Regions from separate parts of the Providencia huaxiensis genome, predicted to be linked through region 4. Evidence: predicted binding sites of a transcription regulator. Region 4 holds the regulator's gene; each other region holds the start of a gene.
The links. Region 4 encodes Fur, which represses iron uptake genes when iron is present. Its sites were predicted from a motif close to ATAATAATGAGAACNACTATCAA; they were not measured.
Positions count from the first base shown of each region.

Region 1: exbB (tonB-system energizer ExbB) is a predicted target of Fur. The motif match lies at 1,199-1,221, and genes of this name have one in related genera.
Region 2: ygiD (4,5-DOPA-extradiol-dioxygenase) is a predicted target of Fur. The motif match lies at 1,537-1,559, and genes of this name have one in related genera.
Region 3: CYG50_RS15220 (TonB-dependent siderophore receptor) is a predicted target of Fur. The motif match lies at 3,936-3,958, and genes of this name have one in related genera.

Region 1 is NZ_CP031123.2:118,236-123,700, forward strand. It holds gene metC (cystathionine beta-lyase) at 1-961, opposite strand, end outside; gene exbB (tonB-system energizer ExbB) at 1,374-2,315, shown strand; gene exbD (TonB system transport protein ExbD) at 2,321-2,746, shown strand; gene yedE (selenium metabolism membrane protein YedE/FdhT) at 4,268-5,465, shown strand, end outside.
Region 2 is NZ_CP031123.2:2,928,517-2,933,981, reverse strand. It holds gene ubiK (ubiquinone biosynthesis accessory factor UbiK) at 1-168, opposite strand, end outside; FMN riboswitch at 427-578, shown strand; gene ribB (3,4-dihydroxy-2-butanone-4-phosphate synthase) at 737-1,390, shown strand; gene ygiD (4,5-DOPA-extradiol-dioxygenase) at 1,628-2,431, shown strand; gene CYG50_RS15100 (glutathionylspermidine synthase family protein) at 2,515-3,678, opposite strand; gene CYG50_RS15095 (DUF1190 family protein) at 3,685-4,389, opposite strand; gene tolC (outer membrane channel protein TolC) at 4,789-5,465, opposite strand, start outside.
Region 3 is NZ_CP031123.2:2,955,823-2,961,287, forward strand. It holds gene CYG50_RS15215 (ABC transporter substrate-binding protein) at 388-1,488, opposite strand; gene CYG50_RS15220 (TonB-dependent siderophore receptor) at 1,609-3,810, opposite strand; gene CYG50_RS15225 (class I SAM-dependent methyltransferase) at 4,025-4,795, opposite strand; gene CYG50_RS15230 (cupin domain-containing protein) at 4,809-5,174, opposite strand; gene CYG50_RS15235 (ABC transporter ATP-binding protein) at 5,211-5,465, opposite strand, start outside.
Region 4 is NZ_CP031123.2:709,408-714,872, reverse strand. It holds gene CYG50_RS04685 (type I secretion system permease/ATPase) at 1-554, shown strand, start outside; gene ybfE (LexA regulated protein) at 724-1,017, shown strand; gene fldA (flavodoxin FldA) at 1,172-1,699, shown strand; gene fur (ferric iron uptake transcriptional regulator) at 1,969-2,418, shown strand; gene CYG50_RS04665 (bactofilin family protein) at 3,053-3,586, shown strand; gene chiP (chitoporin ChiP) at 3,753-5,150, opposite strand.

The DNA of each region.
Region 1 (5,465 bases), 590 kb from region 4:
TGGTTAAGCGTGATTTTAGTTGGAAAGAGAAAAGGCCATTAGCACCTGTAAAATCACGGATAAAGAATTCATGGCCAGGTGAATTCTCTAGTGCAGGGTGAAATACCTGTTCAACTTCAGGGCGTTGTTGTAACCAGTTAGCGACTTGTAAGCTATTAATTTGATGCTGCTTTAAGCGAGTCGGCAATGTATGTAGTCCTCGATTAGCCATATAAACGGTGTCTGGATCAGCCGTTTGGCCTAAGAGATATGAATTTTCGCGCAATGTTTCAATACAGCGTTGGTTTGCCACAGCAAGGCCGAGCATACCGTCGGAATGGCCATTGATATATTTAGTTGCTGATTGGATTGATACGTCAACATCAAATAATAAAGGTTTAAGTAAAACACCAGCAGCCCAGGTGTTATCAATCATAATCACAATTTCAGGGGATTTCGCACGTATTGTCTTTACGATTGTCGGTAAATCATGAACTTCCATGGTGATAGAACCGGGGGACTCTAAGAATACAATACGCGTATTGGGCTGAATTAAATCAGCAATATTCATTCCTATGAGTGGGTCAAAATACGTGGTTTGGATATTTAGCTTAGTAAGGATATTGTCGCAAAAATTTTGGGTTGGATCATAAGCTGACCCTGTCACAAGGATATGTTCGCCAGCAGAAATAAAGGACAAAATGGCATTGGTAATTGCGGCAGCACCTGATGGGTAAAGGACACACCCTGCACCCGCTTCTAATTCAGTCATTGCTTCTTGAAAAGCGAAATGTGTTTGTGTCCCGCGACGCCCATAAAATAGTACGTTATTTGCGCGATGACGAGTTGCATGACGCTTTTCTTCAAGCGAATCAAAAATAATCGAAGAGGCTCGCTGAATAACAGGGTTTACCCCTTTTTGTGTGTATTTCGGGTTTCGCCCAATATGGACTAATTGTGTTTCAGGTTTTATGTCTGCCATGATTTTTCCCTACACAGAATATGAACTGGTTAAACTTAGAGGTGATTTATACTAAGACGTTAAATGATCCTGATAGAAATGTAACTTGAGTATTCTTCAACTTTCAAACTGTAGGTAAATTTTATTTGTAAGATTGGGAATGAACATTTAATTGAACCGCGAATTATTAAGGAAAATAACCGCATAGTAGAGAAGGTCATGTTTGTCTAAACGCAAAAAAATATAAAAAAATCGCGAATACTAATGATAATTACTATCAATTCGCGCTGTGTTTGATATCATCAGCACCGTCTTTTTGAAAAGAGACGGACAGCGCGAGTCAAATTTCGCTTTTAAAGGTTAGTCGATGAATGGCACAATCATCGATATGAATTTTTTTATACAACACTAAAAAGAGAGTAAAGGCCAACTGATGCGTAAACTAACAGCTTCTATTCTATTGGCGTTCGGCTTGATGGGTACGGCAGTCGCTGAAACCACACCTGCAACAACACCAGCTGCGTCTCAAAATACACCATCAACACAACCAGCAGCAAATCCGGCTGCACCAACAACAACACCAAGTGCTGAAGTTTCATCAGTACCCGCTGAACCTGCACAAGGCGAAGCCGTGAACACAACTGTTGTTAATGAAAATATTGAAATTGCAACAGAAGCACCAACGGGTGGCTTTGACCAAGACTTATCTGTTTGGGGAATGTACCAAGGCGCAGATAACATTGTTAAAACAGTCATGATAGGGCTTGTTATTGCTTCTGTTATTACTTGGGCAATATTTTTCTCAAAAGGTTTAGAGATTTTAGTGGCTCGCCGCCGCTTAAAAGCAGAAGCGAAAGCAATTGCTGAGGTGAAGTCACTTGATGAAGCTGTCAGTATCGCAGAAGGTTTCAAAGCAAATAGCATTACTCGTATGTTATTAAACGAAGCCGTTACTGAGCGAGCGTTATCAGCAAATAGCTCTGATTTATCAGGCACAAAAGAGCGCACATCATTCCGTCTAGAAAGGGCAGTTGCTGCTATTAGTCGTTATATGGGGCGTGGAAATGGTTATTTAGCTACTATTGGTGCGATTTCTCCATTCGTCGGTTTATTTGGAACTGTCTGGGGGATCATGAACAGCTTTATCGGGATTGCTCACTCACAAACGACTAACCTTGCGGTTGTTGCGCCAGGTATTGCAGAAGCGTTATTGGCGACAGCAATTGGTCTTATTGCCGCTATCCCTGCGGTTGTGATTTATAATATTTTTGCTCGAATGATTAACAACTATCGTGGTCAAGTAGGGGATGTCGCTGCTCAGTCTGCGTTGTTGCTGGGGCGTGATCTTGATCTGGCAAATAGCAAAGCAAGGTAATTATTATGGCAATGCGTTTAGGTGACGAACAAGACGATAGCGGTGAAATGCATGAAATTAACGTAACACCTTTTATTGATGTTATGTTGGTTTTATTGATTATCTTTATGGTTGCAGCACCATTGGCAACAGTTGATATTAAAGTCGACTTACCCGCCTCGACAGCGAAGCCGCAACCACGTCCAGAAAAACCTGTATTTTTAACGGTGAAATCGGACAGCCAGCTTTTTATTGGTGACCAAGCTGTGACAAAAGAACAGCTTGCTTCTACACTTGACCAAGCAACAAGTTCTAATAAGGAAACAACAATCTTTTTCCAAGCGGACAAGAGTGTTGATTATGAAACGATGATGGATGTAATGAATGCATTGCGTCAATCAGGGTACTTGAAGATTGGTTTAGTCGGAATGGAAGCAACATCCTCAAAATAAGCTAATTAAATCCTATAAGCGCGTTTTATCATTAAGGGTAAAACGCGTTTTTTATTATCTAATGGTACCCAAAGTTATATCTGTCGCTTTTTAAACTCTCTTTCGGCACTCTTTTTGGATATTCCATCGCATTTATTTACCTAATTAAATTTTTTTTAAAGAATTTTATTCTTATTTGACGCTCTTTATTCGTTATTTGATAAGATGAGTTGGCTATTGTATTCATTTTTTCACACTATTTTGGATACTTTTGTTTGTATTTCCTATAAATAATGATGAATCATATTAATTTTTATAATCAATATCTGTGTGTTCTTCATTTTTCACCATAGTTTCTTCTATGGATATTACCTTTTTATTTATGTATACATTAGTTAGATTAATTTATTTCGCTGGTTTTTTCGTTCTAAAATGCGAGTTAAATAGCATATAAATACTGATTATTTTATCAATAACGATGCAATAAGATGGGAAACTTAATGAAAAATAAACCATGTTTCTAATAAGGATTTATAAAAAATATCATTTTTAATCGATTTAGTGTATTCCATTATTTATTTTGTGGTTATTTTGTGTGGGAATATTAATCAAAAAGTGATTGTTTATCATAGAGCTGGTTATTTTTGCTTTGATTTTTTAGAATAATAAAATTAAATTAAGTAAATACTACTAATAATTATAATTAAATAATATGTAAACATTATTAATGTTAAAGTGGTTTTATTATATTCAGAAAATATATTTGTAAAATTACTTAGTATATTCAATTAATATTAAATTTATTTTCAAGATTAAAATGAATTATTTTTTAGGAACAATGTAAATTGTTTGTAATAACTTAATGATAGGTTAAATATTTTGCTGTCTTTTTGTGGTTTAACCTTATACTGTTGATTTTAATGGGTTTTTCATTCAATCCTGCATTGTTAAGTGAAAATAAAAAAACACTTGCGCAACAAAGGTGTTTCGCTATAATGCAATCAATAACATTTAGAAACACTTTTAAATACTTTATTATATTGAGTTATCTATTTTTATAATTTACTTAGCTAGGGAATCAATAAGGCCAATACTAATTTGGAAATAATACAAAGTTAGTGAATATTTAGGTCTTTGAATTAAAAATAGATATAATTACTTAACAGGTAACTCAGTGAGTGTATTTATACCGTGATATAAGTGTTATTACTGGAGTCAAATGGGCTGACTACAGACTACGCATAGCAAGCGTCGCCGTAATACGGCAATTTCATATTATACTTTTTTATAGATAAAATAAGACTACACTTCCAGCGTTATCATTGAGATAACGCTTTTTTTTTATTCTAATCTACCTCTTTGGATCTTGAGTAGCACAAGGTCAATCTGTCTCTCGTTTTATGATGAAATAACTTCACGAAAAAATTTATCGGAGTATGATGTGCCTCTTCGCTGTGGGGATCGATATAAATACTTATAACGATAATTATACAACGGCGAGCTTCTCTGCCAAGGTCTGGCGTGAATGAATTGGAAGTAACAATGACTTGGTCTGATTTTAAATCTCGCTATCTCATCGGTTTTTGGAAACCATTACCTGCAGTTATTGCCGCAGGTATCTTATCAACCTATTACTTTGGTTTGACTGGCACGTTTTGGGCAGTTACGGGTGAGTTTACGCGTTGGGGCGGGCACATCATGCAATTATTTGGCGCTGAACCAGAGACATGGGGCTATTTCAAAGTTATTGGTTTCGAAGGTACACCACTAGATCGCATTGATGGTGTGATGATTATTGGCATGTTTGCTGGCTGTTTTGCCGCGGCATTATGGGCCAATAATATTAAATTACGAATGCCTCAGCATAGGATCCGGATTTTTCAAGCTATTTTGGGCGGTATTATCGCTGGATTTGGTGCTCGTTTAGCAATGGGGTGTAATTTAGCCGCATTCTTTACTGGGATCCCTCAATTCTCATTACACGCGTGGTATTTTGCTGTTGCTACTGCGGCAGGGTCATATTTTGGTGCGAAATTCACACTAATGCCAATGTTCCGCATTCCAGTGAAATTGAAAAAAGTTAGCACCGCATCACCATTAACACAAAATCATGATGCGGCAAAAAGACGCTTTAAACTGGGAATGGTGATTTTCACATTAGCGCTGGCTTGGGGCTTTTATACTTTATTAGATTCCCCTGTGATGGGCTTCGCCATTTTATGTGGTATTGGTTTCGGGCTATTAATTGAAAGAGCACAAATTTGTTTTACCTCTGCATTTCGTGACTTGTGGATCACCGGACGCACACATATGGCGAAAGCTATCATTATAGGTATGGCAGTCAGTGCGATTGGTATTTTTAGCTATGTCCAGCTAGGTGCAACGCCAAAAATTTTATGGGCTGGGCCGAATGCGGTCATTGGTGGATTACTGTTTGGCTTTGGTATTGTGCTCGCCGGTGGTTGTGAAACGGGCTGGATGTACCGCGCGGTAGAGGGCCAAGTCCATTATTGGTGGGTCGGTTTTGGTAATATTATTGGCGCTACGGTACTGGCTTATTATTGGGATGATTTAGGCCCTTGGCTAGCGACTGATTTCGACAAAGTCAATCTACTGGAAACCTTTGGGCCAGAAGGTGGGTTACTGGTCACTTATGGATTACTAGCGGTAGCATTCGTGTTGATGTTGGTCTGGGAAAAACACTTTTTCCGTAAACGTTCTCAAAAAGCATCTAATGTAT
Region 2 (5,465 bases), 2.2 Mb from region 4:
AGTTTGAATATCAAATTCTTCACGGCTGACTAAGTCTAATTTGCCGAGTTGTGATTGTAACAGTGAACGCAGTTTTTTATCAAAATCTTCACCTAAATCGCGTACGCCTTGCGGTAAAGCGCCTTGAATTTGGCGGGCAACTTGTTCAATTTTTTTCGGATCGAGCATTCGCGGGTCCTTCAGTTAATCAAGATATAATTAAGCGTAGTGTAATACCTCTTTTCGCCTTGTGCTAGCTCGAATTAGTTAGCGAAAAGGCCTAGGTGTATTATCTGTGATGAAAAAAGCTTGGTATTCGTCTGTGGCAGTAAAATTAACCTTGATAACTCTAAGTTTTTATTCATGTTTTTTGACTAAAAGTGTGAGTCGTTCGCCAATTTTGATTATCATCGTTGCGAACTTGAATTATTGGCGTTATATTAATTGCGTATATCTCAGGGCGGGGTGAAAGTCCCCACCGGCGGTAAACATGCATCACGCATGAAGCCCGCGAGCGCTTTACCATTCTGTGGTAAAGGTCAGCAGACCCAGTGTGAATCTGGGGCCGACGGTTATAGTCCGGATGGGAGAGAATTAACTGTATCTGCATATTTGTGCTATTACGCACAATAGTGTTCTGCATACCTGAATAGGTAAATGCCTTTTATTGGCTATTTATATATTCACCATTTCTCGTATTCCTAAGACTGCCTTGATTCTGGTAACTAGTTAATAACTATTTAAGAGGTTTTTTACCATGGATCATTCGCTACTTTCTGTATTCGGTAATCCTATCGAACGTGTTGAAAACGCTATCGAGGCTTTACGCCAAGGTAAAGGTGTTCTTGTTCTCGATGATGAAGATCGTGAGAACGAAGGCGATCTAATTTTTGCAGCAGAAACCATGACCGCTGAGCAAATGGCATTTACCATTCGTTATAGCAGTGGGATCGTGTGTCTTTGTATTACTGAAGAGCGTCGTAAGTTGCTCGAATTACCGATGATGGTGGAAAATAACACCAGCCAAAACCAAACGGGTTTCACGGTAACTATCGAGGCCGCGAAAGGGGTTACAACGGGCGTTTCCGCAGCGGATCGTATCACCACTATTCGTGCTGCAATTGCAGATAACGCAGTTCCAGCCGATCTAAATCACCCAGGCCACGTTTTTCCATTACGTGGGCGTGACGGTGGGGTATTAGCACGTCGTGGCCACACTGAAGCATCTATCGACCTTGCGACTCTAGCGGGTTTCAAACCTGCCGGTGTGTTGTGTGAGTTGACTAATGATGATGGTTCTATGGCTCGTACTCCAGAAGTCGCTGCATTTGGTAAGCAGCATGGCTTGACGGTGGTGACGATTGAAGATTTAGTGCAATACCGTTTGCAGCATGAAAAGAAAGCGAGCTGATCCTCTTAGAGGAAGAGCTCTAGATAGAGGTTTTGTTAAGTTTAAATATTAATAAGCTAAGTTATTTAAATTATTAATAGTACGTTAAGCATATAGAATATCTCGAAGGCCACTGAGTTGCACACCTCGTGGCCTTTTCAATTTTTTTGATGATCATACTCATAATTAGCCCACTGTGTTTTTTGCTGAAAAGCGTATGCTGTAGGGAGAAACTAATTGAGTTGGAGTTTAATCATCATGTCGGTAAATACTTCAGTGGTAAAAAATAAGATCCCTGCCATTTTTATTGGCCATGGTAGCCCGATGAATGCGATTGAGGATAATCCTTACACTCAAGCGTGGGAAAAACTCGGTAAAGTCTTACCTCGGCCAAGCGCAATTTTGGTGATTTCAGCTCACTGGTATACGCGTGGCACTGCTGTGACTTCGATGTTAGAACCACAAACGATTCATGATTTTGGTGGTTTCCCCGAAGCCTTGTATCAAATCGAATATCCTGCCCCTGGTTCTCCTGAATTAGCTCAGCAAGTTGCATCATTATTAGCTCCTGAGCCCATTCACCTTGATGAACAAGAGTGGGGATTAGACCACGGTACATGGGAAATTTTAGTACGTATGTATCCAGAAGCCGATATCCCTGTGATCCAGCTGAGTATCGATGGTAGCAAACCTGCTACTTGGCACTATGATCTCGGAAAAAAGTTATCGGTTCTAAGAGAAGAAGGCGTACTAATTATGGGAAGTGGCAATGTTGTACATAATCTACGGGCGATGAATTGGCAAAATTCTCATGCCGAGCCGTATCCATGGGCAATATCTTTTGAAAAGTTTGTGTATGATAATCTGCAAAGTCATGAAATGCCTCATCCATTGACTAAAGGGTTGGAACGGGAGGATGGGAAATTATCGAACCCATCACCAGAGCATTACTTGCCTATTTTACCTATTTTAGGGGCTTGGGATGGGCAAGAAGAGATCAGTACACCGATTGAAGGAATTGTGTCGGCATCGTTAAGTATGCTGTCTATTCAGGTAGGATAAGTTTTTCTTCTATGGAATTGATTGATAAAAAAGCCCAAATCATATTGCTATGTTTTGGGCTGAGCTTTTAATTTTAAATACGATTAATCGATGATCGTATGTGGATAAAAGCGTGATAAGTCTTGAGTGATCAGTTCTTTATCTTCACGAATACAGATCCCCGCTGGTTGATCATTCACCAACCAGCTTCCGACTAAGGTGTAGCTACCTTCAAATTGTGGAAGTGGGTGGAACTGTTGAATAATCATACCTTCTTCGCCGTATGGGCCGTCTGCGGCTGCAATTTCCTTGCCATTTTCGATAATACGGATATTGGCACCTTCACGAGAAAATAGTGGCTTAATGACGTATTTTTCGAGTTCTGGCTGGGTTTTGCCATCTGCGAAATAAGCAGGTAGTAAATTTGGGTGATCAGGGAACATTTCCCATAACATTGGCAATAAGGCCTTGTTAGAAATGATGCTCTTCCATGCAGGCTCTAACCAGCGCACGCCAGCGTCTTGCAATTTAGTTGAGAAAATTTCTCTTAGCATAAATTCCCACGGATATAGTTTGAACAGGTTACTAATCACCTGATCTTGTGTATCCGAAAACTCACCTTTTTCACCTAGACCAATTTCGTCGATATATAAGAATTCAGTAGCAATACCCGCTTCATTGGCGCAATCTTGTAAATACTGAACGGTACCGCGATCTTCTTCTGTGTCACGGCAACAAGACATATGTAACAAGCGAAAACCATACTGATCTTTTAATTGCGTAAAGCGCTCGATCAATTGCTCTTGAATACTATTAAACTGATCAGCATTTTCAGGTAATTTCCCTGCTTCAATTTGATCTTCTAACCAGATCCATTGGAAAAATGCAGATTCATATAATGAAGTTGGAGTATCCGCGTTATTTTCTAAAAGCTTAGGTGGGTTAATACCATCGTAAGCAAGGTCAAGCCTAGAATATAACGAAGGTTGCTCGCTTTTCCATGAACTGCGAACAAATTCCCAACAATGTTTAGGGATCTGAAAACGCGCCATTAACTCATCGCTTTCAACAACACGTTCAACCACTTTTAGGCACATTTGATGCAACTGTTCGGTTGCATCTTCGATCTCTTCAATTTGTGCCATCGTGAATTGGTAATACGCGTCTTCTGACCAGTAAGGCTCACCATACATAGTATGAAATTCAAAGCCAAACTCAGAGGCTTTCTCGCGCCAGTTTGGGCGCTCTACTATAGGAACTCGTTTCATTACTTATCAACCACCCATCGAACGGGAAGAAGAAGTTGATTTTGCAGAAGAAGATGAACGTTGTGCCATCGCTTGTTTATTGACGGTGTCACCAAAACCGCCACGAGTCACGGTTGAAGTTGTTGGTGGTTTAGGTGCCATGGCGGTTTTTGGTACGCTCATTGAACGTCCACCTGCAACGGCAGGGCCATAGCTTTTACCTGAAGCGTCAACAAACTTACCGTTGGCTGGGCTCGCTGGGTTTTTCGAGCTGAATAATGGTTGTGATGCAGCGCTACCGCCCATCATACGGCCCATCATATAACCCATCATTAATGGCATCCACATACTACCGCCACTGCTTTGTGCTTGAGCAGTTTGTTCACCATTTGTTGAGCTAGTGCCTGCAAGACCCGCTTGAGCAGGGGCTTGAGTACACATAGATTCACCAAACTCAGCAATACAGTCAGCCTGAGTTTCATATTTAGGTGCAGTTTTAGCAGCTTCTTGTAGTGCATTATTGTAAGCGACGGTGCACTGTTCGGCTTGTGATGGGTTCGCTTGGCTACAATCTTGCGCGTTGGTGTACAGTGATACAGTTTCATCGCTTTCTTCACAAGCGGAAAGCATAAATACGGCACTGACTGCAACAGCCACAGGCGCTAAACGGTATGAACGCCAAGACTTACGGAAGGCGCTCTGATTAATATCTTTGGTACGCTTCATGGTCATGGTAATTACCCTGAATTTAATTAAGTAAGATGTTTTTAGATGTTAGCTCTAGGATAGGGGATAACCGCTGAAAATTAAAGCAGAAATATAGGAGAAATGAGCTGAATTTATCATTTTGATAACTTTCTGCTATTTTTTTCTAATTAGCCGGGTATTTATTGAAGAGTAAAATAATATTTTTATTTGATATCAATAAATTAGCTGCAGGTTGTTTTTTGATCTAAAACGTAGTGAACAGAGTGAGAATTCACTGAATTTGTACCATAGGCTAATGAAAAGGGGTTGTAAGCGGGCCAATTAGTACAAATTAGCAATTCTAAACGATTTACTTGGCTTCCTTCAAAAAATAACCCGCTATGTAAGCGGGCCATTATATCATTTTCAAATAAACTAAGAATTTTAGTTCATTTTTGGTGCATTGGTACTACGAATAATACTACTTGCAGAGGTTGAAATCTCTTTACCTAAATTCGCATTTAGGCGTGCAATATCGTCTTCGTTTAATGTACCACGAGCAAATTCAATATTCAGTTGGTTAATCATGTAGTCGTAACGCGCATTAGACAGATTTTGTTTCGCTTGGTATAGCGCTGTTGTTGCTGTCAATACGTCAACAATGGTACGTGTCCCTACTTGATAGCCGGCTTCCATCGCATCTAATGAGCTTTGTGCGGAAACAACGACTTGTTTGTAAGCATTAATACTACTGATTGACGATGATACGTTATTAAATGATGAGCGAACTAACTGAATCACATTGCGGTAAACGCTTTCAAGTTGTTCACTAGCACCTTGGAAACCATATTGTGCTTGTTCAACCTGAGAACTGACTGCGCCACCAGTATACAGTGGAATGCTTAAATTTAAGCCAATGCTATTTTGGCCGTTATAGCTGTTGCTCGCACTACCGCCATATGGCGTGTTATAACCGCTGCCGTGTTGGTAACTATTTGTGACTGTTGTTGATGCATCTAAGTTAACTGTTGGCATGTGGCCTGTTTCTGCTAAACGGATGTTTTCACGAGAAACATCTTGCGCTAAACGTGCGCTTAACAGGCTGAGGTTACGCTCTTCGG
Region 3 (5,465 bases), 2.2 Mb from region 4:
TATGTGGCTAGCTATTATTAGCATATTATTTATATAAATTATATATTCTAATTTTGATGATTAAATTTATACTGAATTAAAAATAGAATAACAAACAATAAGAACAATAAATTACAAATGACAACTTAATTAGAGCATCAATATAAGATTTGTTTTTATAGAAAAGCCACTTATAAAAAGTGGCCATAAATATTTAACTATATTACTTTTACTTCCATCTCTGCAGGGTCTTTAATTGGTTCATTTACACAGAAGAAGTATGACTCAGAAGACATAAACATCATATCTAACCGATTAAAAATTTAATTTAAAATAAGTATCTAAGATAATAAAAACATGATTTACCATCTTGATACTTATACTTCAAAGGGCGAAGGGTGACTTTGTCTATAAACTCACCCAAAACACCCCTGTTTCTCGGATCTCTGTAAATTGATTTTGAAATTCGACTAAGTTTTGTTCTGGATTTAATGCGCTAAATCGTTCTGGATGCATAAATTTAGCCATAGCTTCAATGGCAAATATATTCATCGGGTTGTTGTAAAAATTATGGTAAATCGCCATAACGCGCTTTTCTTTAACTGCCGTTAATGATGAGATCCCTTGTCTATCCATTAATACTGATAACTGCTTCTGCACGTTAGCTTTATTTGCATTATATCCTAAGCTTACTGCGAGCGAGCGACGATTAAAGTTGTGCCAATCGGCGCCTGTCAGTAAATAATATTCTGGGTTTAATGTAATAATATTCTCAATGGAACTTTCAGCCCCTTTTGCAGGGAAACTATCTGCAACAAGATTATTTCCGCCTGCCAGGGCCGCTAAAGAACCGTAACCTGAACGACCATAAAGTTGACAACAATTATCGCTAAATAACCCTGCATTCGCTTCAATCAAGACAGTTGGAAATGGCTGAGATAATTGGCTTTCAATCGCATCTAATTTTTCGTGGTACAGCTTCGCAAATCGTTCCGCTCTTTCTTGTGTTCCTAATAATTCACCTAATAATAGAATACTTTTTGGCGTGTTTTTCGCGATATCCATTCGAAAATCAATAAAAATGACTTGGATACCAGCGGCTTCAAGTTGCGGTAAAATTTGGCTATCACGCATCGCACCATAATTAGCCTTATGCATAATTACCACATCAGGCATTAACTCGATCAATTTTTCAACTTGGAGACCGGCTTCACGTGTTTTCTTTAACGTGGGTATTTTGCCTAATTCAGGCAACACACTGAAATAAGCTTGTTTTAAATCTGGTGCGTATTGTGTAAGCGAATCACTCCAACCCGTGATACGAGATATCCCACTTTTACCCGCAGCAATATCTACTGGCAAAATATCACGGCTATCCACCAGAAATAACTTTTCAACGGGAAGATTAACTGTGACTTCACGGCCTTGTAAGTCGGTGATCACCGTTGGCGTTTTTGCCTGCCCCCAAAAGCTTAGTAAGCACAATAATCCTGTGAGAAATAATTTCATGGAAAATCTTTTACCTTAAATTTAAAAAGGTTGGTATGAATAAAGCCACTGTAAAGTGGCTTCAAACTGCTGCCAAATATATTATGTTTGGCAGCAAGTCGAATAGGTTTTGAAAATAAACTAGAACGTCACACTGTAATTCAGAGCAAAGGTTCGACCACGGCCTTTATAATCGTACAGGTTTGCAGCACCATATTTAGGGCTATATAAGCTTTGTGCTCGTTGCCCCCAAATTGTGGAGTAATTTTTATCCAGTAAGTTTTCAACTGCAAAACTGACTTTACCCACTGGCAACATATAACTTCCTAATAAATCAACGGTATTATAGCCATCAAGTTTCTTACCAGCCGCATCCGTTAAATTGAACGTTTGCTGGCTTTGTAAACGTAGTGCCCAGTCATTCGGCTCCCAACCAATATAGGCATTCACTTTTGATGGGCTCGCGAAATCAACGCTCCATTTTTCCCAACTACCATCCACTTTAGTTTCTGATTTTTGTAGATTGAAGTTACTTCCAACACTCCAATCTGAATCAGCAAAGAAGTAATCCACAGCACCTTCTACCCCATAGATACGGCGTTTATCGGTTTTCATATAGATGCTCATGTCATCTTTATTAATGCCGTAGCTTCTATCAGACAACGAATAATAGGTAGCAACTTGCGTGCGTAGGTTTTCCCCTGTGTAGCGCCATCCTAACTCAAAGGAGTTAACCTTGATTCCTTTTACCTTGGTATCATTAATGTTAACGCTTTTATTTAGATGATAGTGGCCATTGGCATCTGGAGTCTTCGCATAGTCACCAGTTCCGTAATACTTAGCAATATCAGGAATTTCAAAACCTTGAGAGAAATTAAACCATGTTTGTTGCTCTTCGGTTAGGTTAACCAGCAGCCCTGCATTAAACAGTAAGTTATTATAATCCGTTTTCCCACCCGGTACTGCATCGGCTGATTTACCTTTGCCGTTAGCAATGGCTTCTTGCTGTGCATAACCAATAAAATCATCCACTTTATTTTCTGTGTACTGATAACGCACACCACCGCTTAACGTGAACATTGGCGTAATGTCATAACTACTTTGTAAAAATGTCGCCATATTCGTCGTGGTATAGCTTGGATAGCGGCCAATTTGGAAAGCTTTAGTTAAGTCCATTCCCCCGGATTCTTTCGCTTTATCTAAATCAAAAAACATTTGGTTCGCGCGAAATTGCTCATGCTCTGCATCCACACCATAAGTTAACGTTAATTCATCGATAGGTTGGCTATTGAACGTCAGCTTAGTTCCATAAAAATTGGTTTTTTGATCCGATGAGCTGATACTTGTAACATCTTTGCCTGTAAGGGTTGGGAAGGGATAAAACTTTTGTGATTCATCACGATAATAAACCTGTGCAACAAAATCCTGCCCAAATACATCTGCATTTGAATATTGTAAGTTGAGCAAATTACGCTCAGTTCCCGGCAAACGGTCAGAACTTAATTTACTGCTGTTATAAGCATCACCTTGCCCTTTAACCGCGGAAAAATTTTTTCCTAAATAGAGGCCGTGTTTACCATCAGACTCACTTTTATAATGCTGATAAACAGCTTGAACCTGTTGTTTTTCATCGATTTTGATAGTACCTGATGCCATCACATCCAAGCGATCAGAAAATTGTAACCCTGTTTGGGTATTATCGATATTAATCGCATTACCTTTACCATCATACCAACCGCCATAGCGTTGATAAGCAACAGAAACACGTCCGTGAGCGTTCTCGTTACCACCACTTACTGCTGCAGCAATATTTTCATCGTGATCTTTACCATTGTTAAAGCCTGTTTTTCCACCTAATTGAAGGGAAACTTGTTTTTCTTCTTGGCCTTTTTTCGTCACAATATTAATCAAGCCGCCGCTGCTACCGCCACCGTACATCGCCGTAGCACCTGAAATAACTTCGATATGGTTAATATTAAAAGGATCGATGGAGTCTAATTGGCGGCTATCACTACGAGAAGAGTTAAGGCGTACCCCATCCACCATCACAATCATTGAACGGCCACGCATATTCATGCCATAGTTTGTCCGCCCTTGGCCGCTGACACTCATTCCTGGAATAAGCTGCGCTAAAATATCTTTTAATTCTTTTCCACCTTCAGCTTGCTGCTCAATTTCAGCATTATCAATCACCCATGTGGTTTGTGCCATTTCTGAAACCGATTTATAGCCACGTGTAGCGGATACGGTTATGGATTCTTCTTTTTTATCAACGGCAAATACAGAGGGAGAAATAAAAGGGAGAAAGCAAGGGGAGATAATAAAAAAATGCTTTATTTTCATTAAATTAAACCTTTACATTATTAGAATTGCTGTTATTGAATCTAAAAAATAAATCACAATGCATAATTAAATTACTGTTTATTATTTTATCAAATAATTATTAACAACAGTAACTAAGAATCAAGATAAATATAAGAATTATTATTATTAACAACAAAAAATGAAAGGTTATTCAGTACTAGTCACGCATCCTTGCGCAAAGCCTTCCTATTAATTACTTCACGCTAACGACAGCGATATAATTCAATTTTCCACGATTTTGCCGAAAATGACGGAACATACGCAAAAATTGGGGACGATTTTCTTTCTTCAATGCATTACGGACAATCTTTAATGCACCGAATATACCTTCATCGTAAATCAGCCCTTTTGGTGATAGCAACGTCATTGGCCCTGTATGAGATACCACTTGCTGGAAACCCGCTTGTTGAAACAATTCCACCCATTGTGTCTCAGGTAATGGCTGCGCTTTGACATTAATCGCCTGCTGCATTTGAGAAACCACATTTTGTACCGCTTGGGCATCCTTAAATGCAATATCGTGGGTTAATAGACAGCCCCCCGGTTTTAGTACTCGATAATACTCCTGCAATAACTTCGCTTTCGCTTTATCACCATACATGGTCAGCATGGCTTCATTAATGACCACATCAAAGCTGTTATCTTCAAATGGTAATTTTGATGCATCCGCCATTTGGATTGTCACTAAATCTGTTAACCCTTTATTCGCCACATTTTTTTGTGCTTGAGCGAGCGCCTGCTTGTCCATATCAATACCCGTAATATGGCAATGAAATTGGGAGGCTATTTCAATAGCTGTGGTTCCCATATTACACGCGACTTCAAGAACTTGGCTGTTCTTGTGTAACCCTGATTGGCTAAGTAGCCACTCGGTGGCTTCTTTTCCCCCTGGGCGTAGGCGTTTTTTTCCCAAGCGCGCTAAAAATTTGTGCCCAGCTTCATGGGCGGTAAATGATTGGTCCATTCGCACCTCCAAGCTAGTGTGTACAAGCCGTTTCAGGCTCACGTAACATAACTAACAACATTTTTGCAGGCTCTAGCGCATCTACCGCATGAGGAATATTGGCGGGCATTCTGACGATTTCCCCCGGTTTAGCCATCACAGGCTTTCCTTCGATGGTGAGTTGTAAACTCCCTTCAACAACCATTACAATAGCGTCAAAAGGGGCGCTGTGTTCAGATAGCGCTTGGCCTTTATCAAAAGCAAATAAGGTGATATTTCCCCCGCCATTCTTCGCTAATACACGGCTAGCAATCCCCTGTTCAGTATAATTAATTAACTGATTGATAATCAGCGCTTCTGCGGGTGTTATAGTGTTACTGCTTACTGTGTTATTGCTCATCGTTTTATATTCCTTAATTCAATCGTTTTCATTCAGTTATCTAAATAGCGGAATGACCCCTTGGGTCTGCCGGCCTTGATAATCCATTGGCGTAATTGCGACAGGTAATTGGTACAGCTGTGTCAGGTTTTCTTCCGTTAAAATTTGTTCAGTTTCACCAAATAAACAACCGCTGCCGTTAAATAACAACAGTGAATAATCAGCGATATGCAGCGCATGTTGTGGATAATGACTCGTAAACAAGATAGTCATTCCGCGGTGTATGGCTAAGTCACGTAATACGCTGAGCAC
Region 4 (5,465 bases):
ACGGGCAAGTTATTGTTGATGGTATGGATCTCGCGGTTGCAGATACCGTTTCATTACGCCGAAAAATGAGCGTCGTATTACAAGAAAGTACCTTATTCGTCGGCTCTATCGCTGATAACATTCGATTAAGTCATCCACAAGCGACTGATGAACAAGTTATTCACGCTGCAAAATTGGCTGGCGCTTATGACTTTATAATGTCATTACCTGATAATTTTAGTTACCCCTTATCAGAAAAAGGCTTAAACCTTTCAGGCGGTCAACGTCAACGAATTGCGCTTGCGCGTGCTTTGCTCACCGAACCCGATATTTTAATTCTCGATGAAGCTACTTCCGCACTCGATTATGAATCAGAAGCCGCCATTATGGAAAACATGCCATTAATTACTCAAGGAAGAACCGTTATTAGTATTGCGCATCGGTTAAATACGATTATGCACGCAGATAGGATATGTGTGATTTGCCAAGGAGAAGTACACGAAATGAATTCACATGAAAACTTACTCAAATCAAATGGCTTATACGCCAATTTATGGTACCAACAAACACAATAACGCGTATAAAAAAGCATCACGCCTATAACAAGTGGTGCTTTTTTACTAAAAGTGCTCACTTTACAACCAATTAAACCAAATCATCATAGATGAAGCTATAGCACAAGGGAATTAGCTAGGGTATCATGGCGCGCTGAATTACTGGCACACCCTTTTAGCAGTTATAAACATGGCAAAAGAACAAACAGATCGAACTACGCTAGATTTGTTCGCTGAGGAACGAAGGCCTGGGCGACCTAAAACAAGCCCGCTATCACGGGATGAACAATTAAGGATCAACAAACGCAACCAACTGAAACGAGATAAAGTGAAGGGATTGCGCAGGGTTGAATTGAAGCTGAACGAAGAAGCTGTCGCGGTATTGAATCAGTTAGCTGAAGATAAAAATATAAGCCGTAGTGAATTGATCGAAGAAATTTTAATGTCACAACTTGAGCATGTCGATACATCAATACTCAAATAACGTTATCTTGATAAATCACACAAATTTGACAGACTTAGCAACATTTTTTCGCCAGAATAAGGCGTAATATTCTATCTATTTTCGTTCTAAATGGGCTCTAGAAGGCAAATTATCGCCTCTAGCTCTCTTAGAAAAACAAGAGGTTAATCACTTTATGGCAGTCATAGGCATTTTCTTCGGAAGTGACACAGGTAACACAGAAAATATTGCCAAAATGATCCAAGAAAGATTAGGCAAAGATGTAGCAGAAGTTCACGATATCGCAAAATGTAGCAAAGAAGATATTGAAGCTTTTGACATTCTACTTCTCGGTATTCCAACTTGGTATTATGGTGAAGCCCAATGTGATTGGGATGATTTCTTCCCTACTCTCGAAGAAATTGATTTCGAAGGTAAACTTGTCGCCTTATTTGGTTGTGGAGACCAAGAAGACTACGCTGAATATTTCTGTGATGCTATGGGTACGATCCGCGATATTATCGAACCTCGTGGTGCTGTTATTGTTGGCCATTGGCCAACAGAAGGTTATCACTTTGAAGTATCCAAAGGCATGGCAGATGACAACCACTTTATTGGTTTAGCTATTGATGAAGATCGTCAACCTGAGCTAACAGATGAACGTGTTGATGCATGGGTAAAACAAATCTCTGAAGAAATGTCTTTAGCTGAAATTTTAGGCTAATAGTTCATATAAAGAACCCTTACCCATAGATTGCACCACTGTTTTGCACAAAATGAATCACCTAAACCAGTGGTGTGAACTAAAATAACCGATAAGGTATCCTAATAGGATAGGTTCTCAAGAGATTATCAAAATAATGAGACAATGCATGGTTTCTATTTTTATTTTCCATGCCTATAATTGTAAATCAGTTTAGAAGACAACTGTATTGATGTTAAAAATGTCTCATTATTGTTAAATTTATGATTTAAGATACAGGACAAACCCGCATGACAGACAACAATAAAGCATTGAAAAATGCTGGACTCAAAGTCACTCTTCCAAGATTAAAAATTTTGGAAGTACTTCAAGAGCCTGAGTGCCACCACGTCAGTGCGGAAGATCTCTATAAAAAGCTGATCGATATGGGTGAAGAGATCGGGTTAGCAACCGTATACCGCGTGTTAAACCAATTTGATGATGCTGGTATCGTAACCCGTCACAACTTCGAGGGGGGTAAATCTGTATTCGAGTTAACTCAGCAACATCACCATGACCATTTAATCTGTTTAGATTGTGGAAAAGTGATTGAGTTTACTGACGAATCCATTGAAACTCGCCAAAAAAATATCGCTGCTCGCCATGGCATTAAACTATCTAACCATAGTTTATATCTATATGGTCATTGCGCAGACGGTGATTGCCGTGATAATGCTGACGCACACGAAGCAAAAGAGTAATAGTATTCAACCATCGTTGATAAAGCGTAATGGTTAAAAATACCAAAACCCTGATAATAAACTTTATCAGGGTTTTTTATTTTAAGTATCGATATTTTTTCAATCGATTAGTGATAATTTCTGGTGAATAACTTAAATTTAACTATTTATCACTAAAATTTTTAGTTAGTAAAAATTTCCCCTAGAAACTATAATAGTTGCAATTCAAATCAAAACCTTTATATTATTTCACCGATGAATATATTCTATTATCTAGAATTACACTTACATATCAAAGTAGTATATAAATAATATTATAGATGATTTCTAGGGTTTCATACTATATAAAATTATTTTATTACCTTACTATAATTTTAACTCTAGATTAGAGAGTTAATGATTCAAATGTAGCCATAACGTTAACGTACAATTTAAATGTGTAATTACATTTATTGACTAAACTTATTTAGTACTTTAGTAATTTGTAAGAGATTAACTGATGAAAAAAACATATCTTTTTCTCAATACAAGTTTTTTCTTCTGGTTTCTTACTTTAATAGGGTGGTTTTTTAGCTATTTAACTATCGCCTTATTTTCGTTTGCATTATCAATACTGTTCTTGATCGTATACTTCAATCAAAAAAAGGTAAGTAAAATGTTCACCAAAAGACAAAACAAGCCCGCACCTACAGCAACGCCCCCTTCGATAAGTAGTGAGCCTGAAGTGACCATAAAGATAGAAGAACAAGTCACACTATCAACTCCAACTATTAGTGAAGAAAAATCGAATACGATTATCTCTAGGGACGTTATTTTTGAAGGAAATATTACCTCTAATGAGCAAGTGCATATCTACGGAAAAGTCATTGGGAATATAACTGGAAAAGATAATATGGTTAAAGTCATGTTAAACGGCCAAGTGACAGGAAATATCACCTGCAAAGAACTGGTGGTAAATGGGCGAATTGAAGGTGAATGCCACTCTGATACTATTTGTATTGAAAATAATGGAGAAATCCACGGCACGATCCATTACAGCAGTTTATCAATTAAAAAAGGTGGGATTTTATCTGGTCAAGCACAAGTTAAAAACCCAGCTCATCATTCAGAAAAAGTTACCGTATTAAAAGATAAACTAAAACAAGACACTTTCATACTCAATGAAAGTGTAAATAATGCATCTTTATAATTACAATAAAAATAAGGTGAAAATACTCACCTTATTTTTAAGCTTTAATATAGGCATTTATCCTTACGCTAATATCTCATTCATTATTAAAAATATAAGGTAATACCCTTTAATGACTGCCATGGTTTCCCCTATAGCAGTCATTGTGACTAAAATGTTTTATACTTTAAAATACAGTAAATGGCATCATCACCATAAATTTAATATCTTTTTCATCTTGGAAGATATTTCCGTAACCACCGCCATAGCTCGGAATATCTGTATGGTTATCATATTTGGTAAAATGCAGTTTAAACAACGTATCTTTCGCTCTCCCTGACTGTACGGTATATAAAATATCAAAGTTCCATGCACTTTCTTTCAAACGTACATCTTGAGCATATTGGCTATTCGTACTTGGTTTTGCATCCCATCCATAAATATATGAGGTTCCGACCTTCCATCCGGCTAAATCCCAATTTTTTAAATCATACATGACACCTGCCATTACTGCTTTTTCATTATTAGCATTCCAGTCTGAACGGCCATCCCACCAAATATCCATACGGCCATTTGATGTTGCCCAGCCAGGGGTCATACGCTGTAGGAAATAACCTTGATTACCTTTAGCTTTTACATAGGTTCCCTCAACTTTAAAATCAAATTCATCGTAGGTGTAACCTAATGTCATCGCTTGCAACCAAGCTAAACCGTCATAAACATCGTTAACTCCGCCGTCTGAAACCTTGTCTTTTGCTCCATAAAATTGATAAGACATACGTAAGTCACGGCCTACAACAGGAGTAGCATACGAAACCTTGGCAAAATATTGATCCATATAACTTTTAGCTTGCCCATATGCACCTTCAAGGACTAGATTGTTTTTAAAGTCATATTTAAAGCCAATTGAGTGTAAATAGCTGATCCCAGTTTTACCATCCGCTTCACGAAAGTCATACATACTACGGTACCAAGGCGCTTTATAGCGGTCGGTCCACATATAAGACATGCTGAGTTCACCATTTTGCTCAAAATCAAACACCCCACCCAGCTCTAATCCGCGGTATGTTCCAGGCATATAACTCCAATGGGATGCTAAAAGCGTTTGCCCCGTTGGCTGAATATAGCCGCCTCTCCCCCAGAAAGGGCCATATTTCAATTTTGCAGCAGCCTTATAAAAAGTCACACCACTGCGATCCCCTGTCCATTTTTCATCCCAACGTGATTTCGCATCACTAAAGCCGATTTCATTTGGCGCAGCAGGCCCACTATTTGATAGCTCAATAGCTGTAAAACCGGCTAAATCAAGCCCAATGATGTCCTGGAAGTAGCCGGATGAGAAATCTAGGCTGGCATTAAACGTTGAGTGTTTAAGATTATCCGCATATTTTTTATATTTATCGCTATTTGGGTCTAAATCCTTACGTGAACGATCTCGTTGCCAGTAGTAAAGGCCACCAGTAAGTTTTGAATCTTCAAGAAATTGCTCCGCATGCATAATTGGCTGGTAACCAATAGGAAGCATCGCTATTGCAATTTTTAAGACGAGCAATTTCCTGCCAGTATTGACATTTTTATTAACCATTCTTGTATTCCTCTAATATTTTTTAATTTTATTTTTCGGCCGAAATACGATTTAACTTTCCATTTAAATCTAAATATTCACAATGAGTTATGCCTCTTGCGATGTATTTAGCCTATTTTTTGCAACGCGAATTATCAACACAGATACAGGCTTTGTTGCCAAAATATGATCAACGACACATTAATTTTAATTAATTGCCATTATCACCAGTGATGACCTTGCTAAAAATAAAATGTAATAAATTGATAAATATAAAAAATATATAGAGAATACACATAAGAAAGGGTTCAAGATAAAATCAATAAATTAACTGTT